Regions from separate parts of the Streptomyces sp. AM6-12 genome, predicted to be linked through region 1. Evidence: riboswitches for the same ligand, from Rfam matches in the RefSeq annotation. Region 1 holds a riboswitch; each other region holds the start of a gene.
What was found. Region 1 has a riboswitch for thiamine pyrophosphate ahead of ACE4Q9_RS09350 (thiamine ABC transporter substrate binding subunit). Riboswitches for the same ligand answer to the same signal wherever they lie in the genome.
Positions count from the first base shown of each region.

Region 1 (5,359 bases):
CCGCGCGATGAACACGGTCGCGCCGAACTCGCCCAGCGAGACGGCGAACGCGAAACCGGCCGCGACCAGCAACGCCCGCCGCACCAGCGGCAGATCGATCTCCCGCCACACCCGCCAGGGCGAGGCCCCGAGCACGGCCGCCGCCTCCCGCAGCCGGGCGTCCACCGCGCGCAGCACCGGCAGCATGGTGCGCACCACGAAGGGGGCGCCGACCAGGGCCTGCGCGAGCGGAACCAGGATCCAGGACTGGCGCAGGTCCAGCGGCGGTTTGTCGAGGGCGATCAGGAAGCCGAAGCCGACGGTCACGGCGGACACGCCGAGCGGCAGCATCAGCAGCGCGTCGAAGCCCCGTACCAGCCGGCCCGCGTCGCGGCGGGCCAGCGCGGCGGCGGCGAGAGAGCCGATCAGCACGGCGATGGCGGTGGCCGCGACGGCGTACTGGAGCGAGGTCCACACCGCGTGCACCGGCGCCACCAGGAACGTACCGCCGTCGGTGCGGGTCAGCGCCCGGTAGTAGCCGAAGCCGGGGGCGTCCAGGGAGCGGCGGACGAGGACGGCGAGCGGCAGCACCAGGAGCAGCGCGACGCCGGCGAGGACGCCCGCGAGCAGCGCCCACTGCCCCGCGCCGCGCGGCCGCCGGGCGGTGGTGCCGGGGTCGACCAGGCGCAGGGCGGTCTCCCGGCGGCGTACCGTCCAGGCGTGGACGCCGAGGACGGCGCCGACGGCGGCGAACTGGACGAGGGTCAGGACGGCGGCCGTGCCCAGGTCGAAGATCTCGGAGGTCTGCCGGTAGATCTCCACTTCGAGGGTGGAGAAGGTGGGGCCGCCGAGGATCTGGACCACGCCGAAGGAGGTGAAGGTGAACAGGAACACCATCAGCGCGGCGGCGGCCACGGCGGGCGCGAGGGCGGGCAGGGTCACCTTGCGCCACGCGGCGAACGGGGAGGCGCCGAGCATCCGCGCGGCCTCCTCCTGACGCGGGTCGAGCTGGGCCCACAGCCCGCCCACGGTCCGTACGACGACGGCGTAGTTGAAGAAGACGTGCGCGAGCAGGATCGCCCACACGGTGGTGTCCAGCCGTACGCCCCACAGCTGGTCGAGCAGTCCGCCGTGGCCGACGAGGGCGAGGAAGGCGCTGCCGGCGACGACGGTGGGCAGTACGAACGGGACGGTGACGACGGCCCGCAGCACCTGTTTGCCGGGGAAGTCGAGGCGGGCGAAGACGAACGCGGCGGGCAGCGCGAGCAGCAGGGTGAGCGCGGTGGAGGCGAGCGCCTGCCAGGTGGTGAACCACAGCACGTGCCGGATGTCCGGCCGGCCGACCACGTCCGCGATCCGCCCGAGGTGCCAGGCGCCGCCGGTCTTCAGGCCGCGCGCCACGATCGCGGCGACGGGCCAGGCGAAGAACACCGCGAAGAACGCGACGGGCAGGGCCATCAGCCCCAGCCGCGCCGCGCTCCCGCGCCAGGTCCGCCCGCGGGCGGTCACTTCAGTACGAGTGACGTCCACGTCTTGACCCACTGATCACGGTCGGCGGCGATCTTCTCGGGGGCCATGGTCTCGGGGTGCGGGGCCGGGGGACCGTACTTGGTGAAGTCGGCGGGCACCGCGGCCCCCGCGACGACCGGGTAGACGTACATGTTCAGCGGCATGTCCTGCTGGAACTCCCGGGAGACCAGGAAGTCGAGGAACGCCTTGGCGCCCTTGGGGTTCCGCGCGTTGCTGAGCAGCCCGGCGAACTCGATCTGGCGGAAGCAGGTGCCGGTCGCCACGCCGGTCGGGGCGGTGGCGGGGCGCTTCTTGGCGTAGATCACCTCGGCGGGCGGGGAGGAGGCGTACGACACGACGAGCGGCCGGTCGCCGCCGGCCTTCCTGCCACCGGAGGAGCCGGAGAACTCCTGGTCGTAGGCCTGCTCCCAGCCGTCGACGACCTTGACGCCGTTGGCCTTGAGCTTCTTCCAGTAGTCCTGCCAGCCGTTGTCGCCGAACCGCGCGGCGCTGCCGAGCAGGAAGCCGAGGCCGGGCGAGGCGGTGGCCGGGTTCTCGGTGACGAGGAGGTTCTTGTACTGGGGCTTGACGAGGTCGGCGTACGACTGCGGCGGCGTCAGGTGGTGCTTGCCGAAGTACGCCTTGTCGTAGTTGACGCAGATGTCGCCGTAGTCGACGGGGGTGACGCGGTGCTTGCCGTCGAGCTGGTACCGGGCGCCGACCTTGTCCAGGCCCTTGGCGGTGTACGGCTGGAACAGGCCGTTGTCGAGGGCGCGGGAGAGAAGGGTGTTGTCGACGCCGAAGAGGACGTCGCCCTGGGGGTCGTCCTTGGTCAGGATGGCCTTGTTGACGGCCTGTCCGGCGTCGCCGTCCTTGAGGACGCGGACCTGGTACCCGGACCGCTTCTCGAAGTCCGCGAGGACGCTCTTGGAGACGGCCCACGAGTCATGGCTGACGAGGGTGACGGTCTTGGCGTCCGCCTTGCTCTGGCCCTGGGTCGTGCCGCACGCGGACAGCGCGAGCAGGCCGAGCCCGACCGCCGCGGCCACGCAGGTCTTGTTGTGCACTTGGTTGTCCTCCTGGGGTTGGCCAGGAAGAACGCGGCCCTGCCCGGAAGACCCGGACAGGGCGCAACAGCTTGAGTAGTGACCGAACTTCCTACCCAGAATGACCTGGGCGAGGTTCAGAGGGTCTGCGGCCTGGTGCCGCACTCTCAGCGCTGTGGCGCTCCCCTGTCGGAATATGAAGATGTCGAGACTGCTTCTTCGGCTTCTTCGACTGCTTCAATGGTGAAGAAGCGTTGGAACGGGCTCAGACTACCGCTCGGTGGCGGCGAGCTGACCACAGGCTCCGTCGATCTCCTGGCCACGGGTGTCCCGGATCGTCACCGGCACACCGTGCGCGGCGATCGCGTCCACGAACGCCTTCTCGTCCTCGGGCCGCGAGGCCGTCCACTTGGAGCCCGGAGTCGGGTTCAGCGGGATGAGGTTGACGTGCACGGGCCGGCCCTTGAGCAGCCGGCCGAGGCGGTCGCCGCGCCACGCCTGGTCGTTGATGTCGCGGATGAGCGCGTACTCGATCGACAGCCGGCGCCCGCTCTTCTCGGCGTACTCGAACCCGGCGTCCAGCACCTCGCGCACCTTCCACCGTGTGTTCACGGGGACGAGGGTGTCGCGCAGTTCGTCGTCGGGGGCGTGCAGGGAGATCGCCAACCGGCACTTGAAGCCCTCGTCGGCGAACCGGTGGATGGCCGGCACCAGGCCGACGGTGGAGACGGTGATGCCGCGCTGGGACAGGCCGAGGCCGTCCGGCGCCGGGTCGGTGAGCGCGCGGATGGCGCCGACGACGCGGTTGTAGTTGGCGAGCGGCTCGCCCATGCCCATGAACACGATGTTGGACAGCCGCGCCGGGCCGCCCGGCACCTCGCCGTCGCGCAGCGCCCGCATGCCGTCCACGATCTGGTGGACGATCTCCGCGGTGGACAGATTGCGGTCCAGGCCCGCCTGCCCGGTCGCGCAGAACGGGCAGTTCATGCCGCAGCCCGCCTGCGAGCTGATGCACATGGTGACCCGGTCCGGGTACCGCATCAGCACGGACTCCACGAGGGTCCCGTCGAACAGCTTCCACAGCGTCTTGCGGGTGGTGCCCTCGTCGGTCGACAGATGCCGGACGACCGTCATCAGCTCCGGGAACAGCGCCTCGCGCAGCTTCTGCCGGGAGCCGGCCGGGATGTCGGTCCACTGCTCGGGGTCGTGCGCGTACCGAGCGAAGTAGTGCTGCGAGAGCTGCTTGGCACGGAACGGCTTCTCACCGATCCCGGCCACCGCTTCCTTGCGCTCCGCGGGCGAGAGATCGGCGAGATGCCGCGGCGGCTTCTTGGCTCCGCGCGGCGCGACAAAGGTGAGTTCTCCGGGCTTGGGCATGGTGGTACCAGTGTCGCAGATCCAATCGGGTGACCTGCGGCCGCAGCTTGTGGTGCTCGTCGCGGGCGGGCCGGGCCGTTCGGCTGGGGGCCGGTCGGTGTGGGTGGTTCACATCGGCGTCGGTTTGATCATGGCGAAGGGGGCGCCCTGGGGGTCGGCGACCACCGTCATCCGGCCGGCCATCATGTCGAAGGGCGGGGCGAGGACCGTGCCGCCGCTTCTGACCAGGGCGTCCACGGTGGAGTCGACGTCGTCGACCGCGAAGTAGGCCAGCCAGTGGGCGGGGGTGCCGGGCGGGTCGCCGGCGAGCTGGGTGACGCCGCCGACCGCGCGGCCGCCGACCATCAGCGCCCAGTAGGCGTCCGCGCCCTCCATGGGCTCGATCTCGATGCCGAACGCCTCGCCGTAGAAGGCGGTGGCGCCGGGTACGTCGCTGGTGTGCAGCTCGTTCCAGGTCAGCGCGCCGGCCTCGTTGACGACTTGGGCGCCGTGGAAGTCGCCGGGCTGCCAGGCGCCGAAGACCGCGCCCTGCGGGTCGGCGGCGATCAGCATCCGGCCCAGGCTGCCGACGTCCATCGCCGGGACGAGCAGGGTGCCGCCCGCGGAGACGATCGCGTCCTGGGTGGCCTGGGCGTCGGTGGTGGCCAGGTAGCTGGTCCAGACGGTCGGCGGCGGTTCCGGCATGTCCTGGGGCTTCGGGCCGAGGCCCGCCACGGGCTTGCCGTGCAGCTCGCAGACCGTGTACCCGCCGAACTCGGCCGGTCCCGGCTGCCCCTGCCAGCCGAGCAGGTCGCGGTAGAAGTCCAGCGCGGCCTGCTGGTCCGAGGCCATCAGGTCGACCCAGCACGGGGTACCGGTCGCGTACGGGGTGGTGACGTCGGGCATCTCTCGCTCTCCCTACCAGGGGACCAGGGGGCCACGGGACCAAGGACCAGGGTGGCCACGCCACGGGTCGTTCTTTGTCACCATCGTGTGGCCAAACGTGATCGCCCGCCCGTCGGAGCAAAGCGGCGCCGGCGAGGGGCCGGACGAGCGGGCGGTCGTACGACGACGGGCCCCCGCCCTGTTCCCAGGGTGGGGGCCCGTACGGCCGCGACGACGCGCGGCAGGAGGTTTCGTCAGGCGGAGCCGACGAAGACCACCAGCAGGAGCCAGACCACCGGCGCCGTCGGCAGCAGGGAGTCCAGGCGGTCCATGATGCCGCCGTGGCCCGGCAGCAGGGTGCCCATGTCCTTGATGCCCAGATCGCGCTTGATCATGGATTCGCCGAGGTCGCCCAGGGTGGCGCTGGCCGCGACCGCGAGGCCCAGCAGCAGGCCCTGCCACCAGTGGCCGCCGTCGATCAGGAACTGCATGCACAGCGCGCCCGCGACCATCGAGAAGGACACCGCGCCGAGCAGGCCCTCGCGGGTCTTGCCGGGGCTGATCCGCGGGGCGAGCTTGTGCTT
Region 1 covers NZ_JBIQWN010000001.1:2,115,354-2,120,712, forward strand. The annotation lists gene ACE4Q9_RS09345 (ABC transporter permease) at 1-1,437, opposite strand, end outside; gene ACE4Q9_RS09350 (thiamine ABC transporter substrate binding subunit) at 1,485-2,555, opposite strand; TPP riboswitch at 2,626-2,732, opposite strand; gene rlmN (23S rRNA (adenine(2503)-C(2))-methyltransferase RlmN) at 2,805-3,911, opposite strand; gene ACE4Q9_RS09360 (VOC family protein) at 4,020-4,796, opposite strand; gene ACE4Q9_RS09365 (phosphatidate cytidylyltransferase) at 5,030-5,359, opposite strand, start outside.

Region 2 (5,359 bases), 3.3 Mb from region 1:
TTCGACCGTGAAGCCGTCGTCCCGCAGGAGCGTCAGGGTCCCGGACAGGCCCTTGACGACCTTGTCCCCGTCGATGAAGGCGGCGGGGACGTGCAGCGCGCGGTTCTCACCCCGGCGTACGGCGATGAGCTGGCCGTCCTTGACCAGCTGCCGCACCCGCGTCACCTCGACGCCGAGCTGTTCGGCGATGTCGGGGAGGGTGAGCCAGGCGGGGACGAGAGCGTCGATCTTCGTGTCAATCTCGGTCACGGGTACAGGGTAGGCGCTCGGCCGGGTCCGGCGCTTTGCGCCGGAGGCCTGGTGGGGGCTCAGTCGGCCGTGGCGTCCTTCAGCGGCCGGCTCGGGTCCGCCAGTGCCCGGGCGTCCAGGAGGCGGCCGGCCTCGATCAGCTTGCGGCCCTGGGCGAGGTCGCGCGGGCGGCCCACCGCCAGCAGGGCGACCAGGCGCCCCTCGCGCAGCCAGCACACCGTCCAGGCGGGACCCGCGGGATCGCCGCGCCAGACCAGATGGTCGGCGGTGGCATGGTGCCCCGCGTACTGCACGAAGCGGCCGAACTGCTCGGACCAGAAGTACGGCACCGGGTCGTAGACGGCGCTCTCGCCGAGGATGCCGGCGGCGACGGTGCGCGGGCCCTGGAGGGCGTTGTCCCAGTGGTGCACGAGGAGGCGTTCGCCGTAGCGGGCCGAGGGGAAGGACGCGCAGTCGCCGACGGCGTACACATCGGGCGCGGAAGCGCGCAGCCGGGCGTCGGTGACGACCTCGCCGAACGCGCCCAGCTCGATGCCCGAGCCGGCCAGCCAGCCGGTGGCGGGGCGGGCGCCGATGCCGACGACGACCGCGCCCGCGGGCAGCCGGGTGCCGTCGGCGAGCACCACCGCGCCGGGCTCGACGCGCTCCACCCGTGCGCCGGTGCGCAGTTCGGCCCCGCTGTCGGCGTACCAGCCGGCCATGGGGGCGGCGACCTCGGCGGGCAGCACCTCGGCGAGCGGCCGGTCGGCGGCCTCGACGACGGTCACCGCGCAACCGGCCTCGCGGGCGGCCGTGGCGAACTCGGCGCCGATCCAGCCGGCGCCGACCACCACGATGTCGTGCTGCCGGGCGAGCACGGGCCGCAGCCGTTCGGCGTCGTCCAGGGTGCGCAGCAGATGCACGCCGGGGACGCCCTCGCTGCCGGGCAGGGTGACCGGCTCGGCGCCGGTGGCCAGCACCAGCACGTCGTACGCCACCGGGCCCGCCTCGGTGTCCAGTTCACGGTCGGCGGGGCGGGCGCCGAGGACCTCGCAGCCGAGCCGGAGGCCGACGCCGAGCGCGTCGAAGTCGAGGTCGAACGCGGAGCCCTCGGCCTTGCCGAGCAGCACGGCCTTGGACAGCGGCGGCCGGTCGTACGGCTGGTGCGGTTCGGCGCCGATGACGGTCACCTCGCCCGTGAAACCCCGTTCCCGCAGCGCGACCGCGGTCTGCACCCCGGCCATGCCCGCGCCCACGACGACCACGCGCCGCGTCCCTGCCGTGCCCTGCCGGGCTGTCTGCTCGCTCACCCGATCACCATAGACAGATGACGATCAGTCAGTCAGCGGGCGTGCGCGGTGAGCTGTTCCACGACGCTCGTGCCGGAGCCCGGTCCGGACTCCCACTCCCAGGTCTCCTCCAGGCGCACCCGGCCGTCGGGCAGCTCCACGACCGTGGAGACGCAATGGCCCGAGGCCGTGCTGCCGTCGGTGCGCAGCTGCACGTACCGGAAGTCCAGCCGGTCGCCCGCGCGGGTGCCGACCAGATGGCCGTGGACGATGTCGCCGCCCCGGTACTCGGCCCAGACCGCACCGTCCCGCTCGTGGTAGGCGAAGCGGGTGCGGGTACCCACCTGACCTGCGGACTGGTCGGCGACGGGGGCGAGGATCAGGCCGTCGAGCGACGGGGCCATGGGCGAGGGCTCCCTTACGGGTGACGAGGGGGGCGGGCTAGGGTGGCCACCGTACAAGCACTCGCGGGAGCCCGGACGCACCGGGCTGAGAGGGAGGCTGGCGGCCTCCGACCGTACGAACCTGATCCGGGTCATGCCGGCGAAGGGAGGGGCTGGACGCCCATGTCCACACGTACGCCCGATACCTCGGGAACCTCCGACGTCCTCGTCGTCGGGGGCGGGATCATCGGCCTGGTGACGGCCTGGCGCGCGGCGTGCCGCGGGCTCGCCACGGCCGTGGTGGACCCGGTGCCCGGCGGCGGGGCCGCGCAGGTCGCGGCCGGGATGCTGGCCGCGGTCACCGAACTGCACTACGGCGAGGAGACGCTGCTCGCCCTCAATCTGGAGTCGGCGCGCCGCTACCCCGGCTTCGTGGCCGAGCTGACCGAGGCGAGCGGCCGGGACCTCGGCTACCGGCGCTGCGGCACCCTCGCGGTCGCGCTGGACGCCGACGACCGTGCCCATCTGCGGGAACTGCACGCCCTCCAGCAGCGCTGCGGCCTCGACGCGCAGTGGCTGCCGGGGCAGGAGTGCCGCCGCCTGGAGCCGATGCTGGCGCCGGGCGTGCGCGGCGGGCTGCGGGTCGACGGCGACCACCAGATCGATCCGCGCCGGCTGGCCGCGGCGCTGGTGACCGCGTGCGAGCGGGCCGGGGTGGTGTTCCACCGGGTGTGGGCCGAGCGGCTGGACGTCGTACGGGACCGGGCCGTCGGGGTGACCACGGCGGACGGTACGGCGCTCACCGCCGGGCAGGTGGTGCTCGCGGGCGGCAGCCTCAGCGGGCGACTCGCGGGGGTGCCGCGGGAGGTGCTGCCGCCGGTGCGGCCGGTGAAGGGGCAGGTGCTGCGTCTCGCGGTGCCGAAGCGGTACGCGCCCTTCCTCAGCCGCACGGTGCAGGCCGTGGTCCGGGGCGGGCAGCTGTACCTGGTGCCGCGGGAGAACGGCGAGCTGGTCGTCGGCGCCACCAGCGAGGAACAGGGCTGGGACACGACGGTCACCGCGGGCGGGGTGTACGAGCTGCTGCGCGACGCGCACGAGCTGGTGCCGGGCATCACCGAGCTGCCGCTCACCGAGACGCGGGCGGGGCTGCGGCCCGGCTCCCCGGACAACGCGCCGCTGCTCGGGCCGTCCGGCCTCGCCGGGCTGCTGCTGGCCACCGGGCACCATCGCAACGGGGTGCTGCTCACGCCCGTCACCGGGGATGTGATGGGGCAGTTGCTGGCCGGCGGCCCGCTGCCCGAGGAAGCCCGTCCGTTCACGCCGGAGCGCTTCGCCGCCCCGCGCACGCAGCAGCTGGAGCAGACCGCATGAGCGCCGTGTCGTCCACCATCACCATCTCCGTCAACGGGCAGCGGCGTCAGGTCGCGCCGGGGACCGCGCTCGACGCGGTCGTACGGTCCCTCGTGCGGGCCCCCGCCGGGGTGGCGGCCGCCGTCAACGAGACCGTCGTACCGCGCACGCGGTGGGCCGGGACGGCGCTCGCCGAGGGCGACCGGGTCGAGGTGCTGACCGCGGTGCAGGGGGGCTGAGCGGTGACCGACGATCGCCTTGTCATCGGGGATGCGGCCTTCGGGTCGCGGTTGATCATGGGGACGGGCGGGGCGCCCAGCCTCGACGTGCTGGAGCGGGCGCTGGTGGCGTCCGGGACGGAGCTGACGACGGTCGCGATGCGGCGGGTCGATCCGTCCGTGCACGGCTCGGTACTGTCCGTGCTGGACAAGCTCGGCATCCGGGTGCTGCCGAACACGGCGGGGTGCTTCACCGCCGGGGAGGCCGTGCTCACGGCGCGGCTCGCGCGGGAGGCGCTCGGCACGTCGCTGGTGAAGCTGGAGGTCATCGCCGACGAGCGGACGCTGCTGCCGGATCCGGTGGAGCTGCTGGAGGCGGCGGAGACGCTGGTGGACGACGGGTTCACGGTGCTGCCGTACACCAACGACGATCCCGTGCTCGCGCGGAAGCTGGAGGACGTGGGGTGTGCGGCGGTGATGCCGCTGGGGTCGCCGATCGGGTCGGGGCTCGGGATCCGCAACCCGCACAACTTCCAGCTGATCGTGGAGCGGGCGGGGGTGCCGGTGATCCTGGACGCGGGGGCGGGGACGGCGTCGGATGTGGCGCTGGCGATGGAGCTGGGGTGTGCGGGGGTGATGCTGGCGTCGGCGGTGACGCGGGCACGGGAGCCGGAGGTGATGGCGGCGGCGATGCGGCACGCGGTGACCGGGGGGCGGCTGGCGCGGCTGGCGGGGCGGATACCTCGGCGGTACTGGGCCGAGGCGTCGTCTCCTACGGAGGGTCTGGCCGCGTTGGACCCCGAGCGCCCGGCGTTCTGACCTCCGAGGGCTGGACGGACCGCCGCCGACGGCGATGGCGCCCCGTTGGGGGGCGGTCGACGTCGGTGGCTGTTCGGTCGCGGGGTGGATTCCGGGGGGGTCGGGCGGCCGCAGGCTCCGGTGGAATGTGGCGTGCCTGCGTAAGAAGCGTCACAGGTGGGCTTCAGTGGGCAGGTGGGAGAGGGCGGCGGGGCGGGGGTGGGGTCGGGGGCTCGTAGACTCGCCGTGTGGACATGACCCTTCAGGACGCCCTCGTCGGGCACGTGCTCGACGGTCGGTATCGCGTGGACGCGCGGATCGCGGCCGGCGGGATGGCGACCGTGTACCGGGCGCTGGACACGCGCCTGGACCGGGTGCTCGCGCTGAAGGTGATGCATCCCGCGCTGGCGGCGGACGGCGTCTTCGTGGAGCGGTTCATCCGCGAGGCCAAGTCCGCGGCCCGGCTCGACCACCCGAACGTGGTGCAGGTCTACGACCAGGGCACCGACGGGTCGTACGTGTACATGGCGATGGAGTACGTCGCCGGCTGCACCCTCCGTGACGTGCTGCGCGAGCGCGGCGCCCTGCGACCGCGTGCCGCGCTGGACATCCTGGAGCCGGTGCTCGCCGCGCTCGGCGCCGCCCACCGGGCCGGTTTCGTGCACCGGGACATGAAGCCCGAGAACGTGCTGATAGGCGACGACGGCCGGGTCAAGGTCGCCGACTTCGGCCTGGTCCGCTCCGTCGACACCGTGACCAGTACGACCGGCTCCGTGCTCGGCACCGTCGCCTACCTCGCCCCCGAGCAGATCGATCAGGGCACCGCCGACCCCCGCGTCGACGTGTACGCCTGCGGTGTCGTCCTGTACGAGATGCTGACCGGCGCCAAGCCGCACTCCGGCGACTCCCCCGCGCAGGTGCTCTACCGGCACATCAACGAGGACGTCCCGCCGCCCTCCGCACTGGTGCCGGGGCTCGCGCCGCGACTGGACGAGCTGGTCGCCTCGGCCACCGCCCGCACCCCCGAGCTGCGCCCGTACGACGCGGTCGCGCTGCTCGCCGAGGCCCGCGAGGCCCGCGCCGCGCTGACCGA
Region 2 covers NZ_JBIQWN010000001.1:5,375,073-5,380,431, reverse strand. The annotation lists gene ACE4Q9_RS24465 (Rv2175c family DNA-binding protein) at 1-249, opposite strand, end outside; gene ACE4Q9_RS24460 (NAD(P)/FAD-dependent oxidoreductase) at 309-1,538, opposite strand; gene ACE4Q9_RS24455 (hypothetical protein) at 1,571-1,921, opposite strand; TPP riboswitch at 1,975-2,086, shown strand; gene thiO (glycine oxidase ThiO) at 2,084-3,271, shown strand; gene thiS (sulfur carrier protein ThiS) at 3,268-3,489, shown strand; gene ACE4Q9_RS24440 (thiazole synthase) at 3,493-4,287, shown strand; gene pknB (Stk1 family PASTA domain-containing Ser/Thr kinase) at 4,515-5,359, shown strand, end outside.
Region 2: linked by a shared signal. The riboswitch ahead of thiO (glycine oxidase ThiO) and the one ahead of ACE4Q9_RS09350 (thiamine ABC transporter substrate binding subunit) in region 1 are both predicted to bind thiamine pyrophosphate.

Region 3 (5,359 bases), 1.7 Mb from region 1:
CGTGCGCTCCCTGCTGGACACCTACGGCGGCACCCGGATCGTGCACGGCCACAGCCCCATCCCCTACCTGCTGGGCGAAGTGGGCTCCGAGGACGGCGAGGAGAGCGACGACCCGGTGGTCGAGGGTCCGCATGTCTACGCCGACGGGCTCGCCATCGCCATGGACGGCGGGGTGACCATGGCCGGAAAGTTGCTGGTGAGGCAACTCCCGCTGGTTCACTGATCCTTCGCCTGAGCGGCCCCGCCATACCGGAGTACGCGCAGGCCGGGACGCAATTTCCGGCAATCCCCTGTCACCACGCGCCGTCACGGCTCTACCATCGGCTTATCCGTAGCAGGCTCCCCTCCGTCTCTGCCCGACGGCTCGCCGCTGCGCGAGCCCCAAGCCCTACGGAGCATCGGGGGATGCACATGAACAGCCTTCCGCAGCACCTGCGGAGCGAGGACCGCCGGGAGTTCGAGCGGCTCCTCGACGAGGTTCTGCGCTCCGCACCACACCGACCGGAACTGGCCGCCGTGGGACAGCGGCTCAACCCCGCGCAACTGCGCACCATGGCCATCGCCGCCTCCGCGCTCATCACGGCGGCCGCGGCCACCGAGTACCAGCGCTATGTACGGATACGCGACGAACTGCGCCACCCCGAGCAGGCCCCGAGTGCGGCCGGTGCCGCGCCCGCCGAGCCGGACCCGGCCGCGGCGGACCTCGCCGCCGCGCACGGCGCGGGCGCGGTCGCGGTCGTCGCCGTCCTGGCGCCGCTCCTGTCCGCGACCGCGGCGGTGATATTCCTGCTCATCGGCTACATCCTGAGAACCCTGGCCCCCGGGCAGTCCTTCGCCGGCACCATGCTCACCGCCGGCTGGGTGTTCGGGGCCCTGACCGTGGCCGCGATCCTCGTCGCCGCCGCAGGGCTCCTCCTCACCGCCCTGCGCAACGGCTCCTCCCCCGAATCCCGGGCCCGCGACGCCGCCGCCGCCGAGGTCGCCAGAGCCAGAACCGCCTGGGAAACCGCCCTCCTGGAACGCGGCATCATCCCCTTCCTCCAGGAGGCACTCGCCGACCACCCCCACTACTCCGGCTCCGACCACGCCGACCCGGAACGCCAGCCGGACTGATCCGGCCGGGCGGCGGCCTGCGGCCCGACGAGGCGCCGCTCCGGAACCGGTGGCCCGGCCGGAGCGGCGCCCATGCCCTCGTCAGTCCGCGACCGGCAGATACACCCGGTTCCCCGCCTCGGCGAACTCCCTCGACTTCTGGGCCATGCCCTCCTCGATCTCGGTCCGATTGCCACCGTGTTCGCGGCGGATGTCCTGCGAGATCTTCATGCTGCAGAACTTCGGGCCGCACATGGAGCAGAAGTGGGCCGTCTTGGCGGGTTCGGCCGGAAGGGTCTCGTCGTGGAAGTCGCGGGCCGTGTCCGGGTCGAGGGCCAGGTTGAACTGGTCCTCCCAGCGGAACTCGAAGCGCGCGTCCGACAGCGCGTCGTCCCAGTCCTGCGCCCCCGGATGCCCCTTGGCGAGGTCGGCCGCGTGGGCGGCGATCTTGTAGGTGATGACCCCGGTCTTGACGTCGTCCCGGTTGGGCAGGCCCAGGTGCTCCTTCGGCGTGACGTAGCAGAGCATCGCCGTGCCCCACCAGGCGATCATCGCGGCGCCGATGCCGGAGGTGATGTGGTCGTACGCCGGTGCGATGTCCGTGGTCAGCGGACCGAGCGTGTAGAACGGGGCCTCGTCGCAGATCTCCTGCTGGAGGTCGATGTTCTCCTTGATCTTGTGCATCGGGACATGCCCGGGGCCCTCGATCATCGTCTGCACGTTCAGCCGCCGGGCGATCCGGCCGAGTTCTCCGAGCGTGCGCAGCTCCGCGAACTGGGCCTCGTCATTGGCGTCCGCGATGGAGCCGGGCCGCAGCCCGTCGCCCAGCGAGTACGTGACGTCGTAGGCGGCGAGGATCTCGCACAGCTCCTCGAAGTTCTCGTACAGGAACGACTCCTTGTGGTGCGCCAGGCACCACGCGGCCATGATGGAGCCGCCCCGCGAGACGATGCCGGTCTTGCGGTTGGCCGTGAGCGGCACGAACGGCAGCCGTACGCCCGCGTGGACGGTCATGTAGTCCACGCCCTGCTCGGCCTGCTCGATGACGGTGTCCTTGTAGATCTCCCAGGTCAGCTCCTCGGCCCTGCCGTCGACCTTCTCCAGCGCCTGGTACAGCGGCACCGTGCCGATGGGGACGGGGGAGTTGCGCAGCACCCACTCGCGGGTGGTGTGGATGTTGCGGCCGGTGGAGAGGTCCATGACCGTGTCGGCACCCCAGCGGGTCGCCCAGGTCATCTTCTCCACCTCCTCCTCGATGGACGAGGTCACCGCGGAGTTCCCGATGTTGGCGTTCACCTTCACCAGGAACCGCTTGCCGATGATCATCGGCTCGATCTCCGGGTGGTTGACGTTGGCCGGCAGCACCGCCCGGCCCGCCGCGATCTCCTCGCGCACCACGTCGGGGGAGACGTTCTCCCGAAGGGCCACGAACTCCATCTCCGGCGTGATCTCGCCCCGGCGCGCGTACGCGAGCTGCGTCACCGCCTGTCCGCCACGGCCCCGGCGCGGCTGGCGCGGACGGCCCGGAAAGACCGCGTCCAGGTTCCGCAGCCCGCCGCGCGGCGAGGTGTGCTTGATCCCGTCGTCCTCGGGACGGACGGGACGGCCCGCGTACTCCTCGGTGTCGCCACGGGCGATGATCCAGTTCTCCCGCAGCGGCGCCAGCCCCCGGCGGACGTCGGTGTCGACGAGCTGATCGGTGTACGGGCCCGACGTGTCGTACAGCGTGACCGACTGCCCGTTGGTGAGGTGCACCTGACGGACCGGCACGCGCAGGTCGGGGCGTGAGCCCTCGACGTACGCCTTGTGCCAGCCGATGGACTTCCCGGCCTCCGAGGACATGTCGTCCTGGGCGGAGGCAGGCGTGCGTGCGTCCTTGTTGGTCATGAGACCTACTCCCTACGCCGGCATTACCCGGTAACAGGTTCGGCGGTCGACGCAGCGGTTTCCGTCGTCCGAGGTCTCTCGGGGAACTCGTATGTTCCACGTGAAACATCGCTCTACGGAGGTCAGCGCCCTCTCAGCCCGGTGCTCCGAGCTCCCGCGTGTGCAAAGGTGTCTCCACGCTAGCGTCATCCGTGACGCGATGAACAGTGGGCCCTCCCCGCTTCTTGCGATGATCTGGCGATGACCCGGATGGACCAGGACCCGTACCAGCCGCCCGGCCCGCGCCGGCCCGACGGCTCGGAGCCCTTGAGCCAGGGCCACCGCCACGACCACGGCCACGCGCGAGCCCCGGCCCAGAGCCCGGCTCCGGCCCGCAGACAGGGACACGGACAGGAACAGGGGCACGGGCACGGTCGGGGGCACGGACAGGATCAGAGGCAGGGGCACAGCGCCGGTCGCGGGCACGGGCACGGTCACAGCCATGGGCCCGCCGCGCCCGTGTCCCGGCATCTGCGCAAGGTGATCGCGGCGATCCTCGTCCCGTTCACCGCGGCGGTCGTGGTCGGTCTGGTGGTGCTCTGGCCCGGTGGCGCCCCCTCGCACAAGCACAGCGGCGTCGGCTTCGACCGGCAGACCCAACAGGCCACCGTCATCCGTGTGGTCGAGGTGAGCTGCGCGCCGGGGAGCGCGGGCGGCGGGGCGCCGAGCGGTGATGCCTCCGGCGGCGTTTCGGCGGGTCAGCAGTCCGGCGGGTCCTGCAAGAAGGCGACGGTCCGGGTCGACACCGGCAAGGACAAGGGCCGTACGTTCACCGAGATCGTGCAGCCCGACCAGCCCCGGCAGCTGCACCAGGGCGAGCAGGTCATCGCCGCCTACGAGCCCACCGCCCCCAAGGACCTCCAGTACTCGGTCGCCGATGTGAACCGCAAGTTCCCCATGGCGCTGCTCGCGGGCGTCTTCGCGCTCGCCGTCGTGGTGGTGGGCCGGCTGCGCGGTGTCATGGCCCTCGTGGCGCTGGCGGTGAGCTTCCTAGTGCTGAACCAGTTCATCCTGCCCGCGATCCTCCAGGGCTCCAACCCCCTGCTGGTGGCGGTGATCGGGTCGAGCGCCATCATGCTGATCGCCCTGTACATGTGCCACGGCCTGTCGGCGCGTACGTCGGTGGCGGTGCTCGGCACGCTGATCTCGCTGACCCTGATCGGTCTGCTCGGCTCGGTGTTCATCGGCTGGGCCGCCCTGACCGGCAACACCGACGACAGCACCGGTCTGATCCACGGGCTGTACCCGAAGATCGATATGAGCGGTCTGCTGCTGGCCGGTGTCATCATCGGATCGCTCGGCGTCCTGGACGATGTGACGGTCACCCAGACCTCCGCCGTATGGGAGCTGCACGAGGCCAACCCCACGATGGGCCCGCGCGGTCTGTACCGGGCCGCCATCCGCATCGGCCGCGACCACATCGCGTCCGTCGTCAACACCCTTGTGCTCGCCTATGCGGGCGCCGCACTGCCGTTGCTGCTGCTGTTCTCGATCGCGCAGAGCAGCGTGGGGACGGTGGCCAACAGCGAGCTGGTGGCCGAGGAGATCGTGCGCACCCTGGTGGGCTCCATCGGCCTGGTCGCCTCGGTCCCGGTCACCACCGCGCTCGCCGCCCTGGTGGTAGCGGCCGATCGCAGCGCCCCGGAACCGGAGACCTCCACCGGTACCCGGGCCCTGCCGGCTCGCGGCGGCCGGGGTCGGCGCCGGAAGCGGTGAGGCGGGGCGGGGCGGGCTGCCCGGCCTGCCCTGGTCGGCCCAGCCTGGCCGGCTCCATCCAACAGGGTGTGGAAATTTCTGAAGAAGCGTTCCTGCAAAGCCCCGTACCGCCGAGCGGAGCGTCCGCGCTCCGTCCCGCGGTGTCTCAGCCCGCGCTCTGCTCCTCGGCCAGAATGCGGTCCAGCGCCTCGTCCAGATGCGTGTCGAAGTCGGCGAGCGCGCCCTCCTGCCCGAGCGGGACCAGCTTGTCCGTGCGGTCGAGGAAGGCCACGAGCGGCGACGCCGACGAGCGGAACAGGGCCTGGTCGCCGCCGACCTGAAGCCGGATCAGTACCTCGCCCAGCACCTCGGTCTCGACCGGGGAGATCCGCACATCCCCTTCCCCGCACGGACGCCCGACGCCGTCGATCAGCAGTTCCCGGCCGAAGACCCAGGTGACCGGGGCATCGCCGGGCAGATGGAAGGTGAGCCGCACGGCGTAGGGATCGCCGGTCTCGTAGCGCAACTCCACCGGAATGCGGAAGGAGAGCTCCTCCGAGACGAGAAAGCTCATCATGACCTCTGCCTGTACGGACTCGCGCATCGCCTACCCCGTCATATGACATCGACTGGCCGGGTTTGATCC
Region 3 covers NZ_JBIQWN010000001.1:3,775,231-3,780,589, reverse strand. The annotation lists gene ACE4Q9_RS17060 (metallophosphoesterase) at 1-223, shown strand, start outside; gene ACE4Q9_RS17055 (hypothetical protein) at 412-1,113, shown strand; gene thiC (phosphomethylpyrimidine synthase ThiC) at 1,195-2,979, opposite strand; TPP riboswitch at 2,972-3,147, opposite strand; gene ACE4Q9_RS17045 (YibE/F family protein) at 3,220-4,734, shown strand; gene ACE4Q9_RS17040 (SsgA family sporulation/cell division regulator) at 4,880-5,317, opposite strand.
Region 3: linked by a shared signal. The riboswitch ahead of thiC (phosphomethylpyrimidine synthase ThiC) and the one ahead of ACE4Q9_RS09350 (thiamine ABC transporter substrate binding subunit) in region 1 are both predicted to bind thiamine pyrophosphate.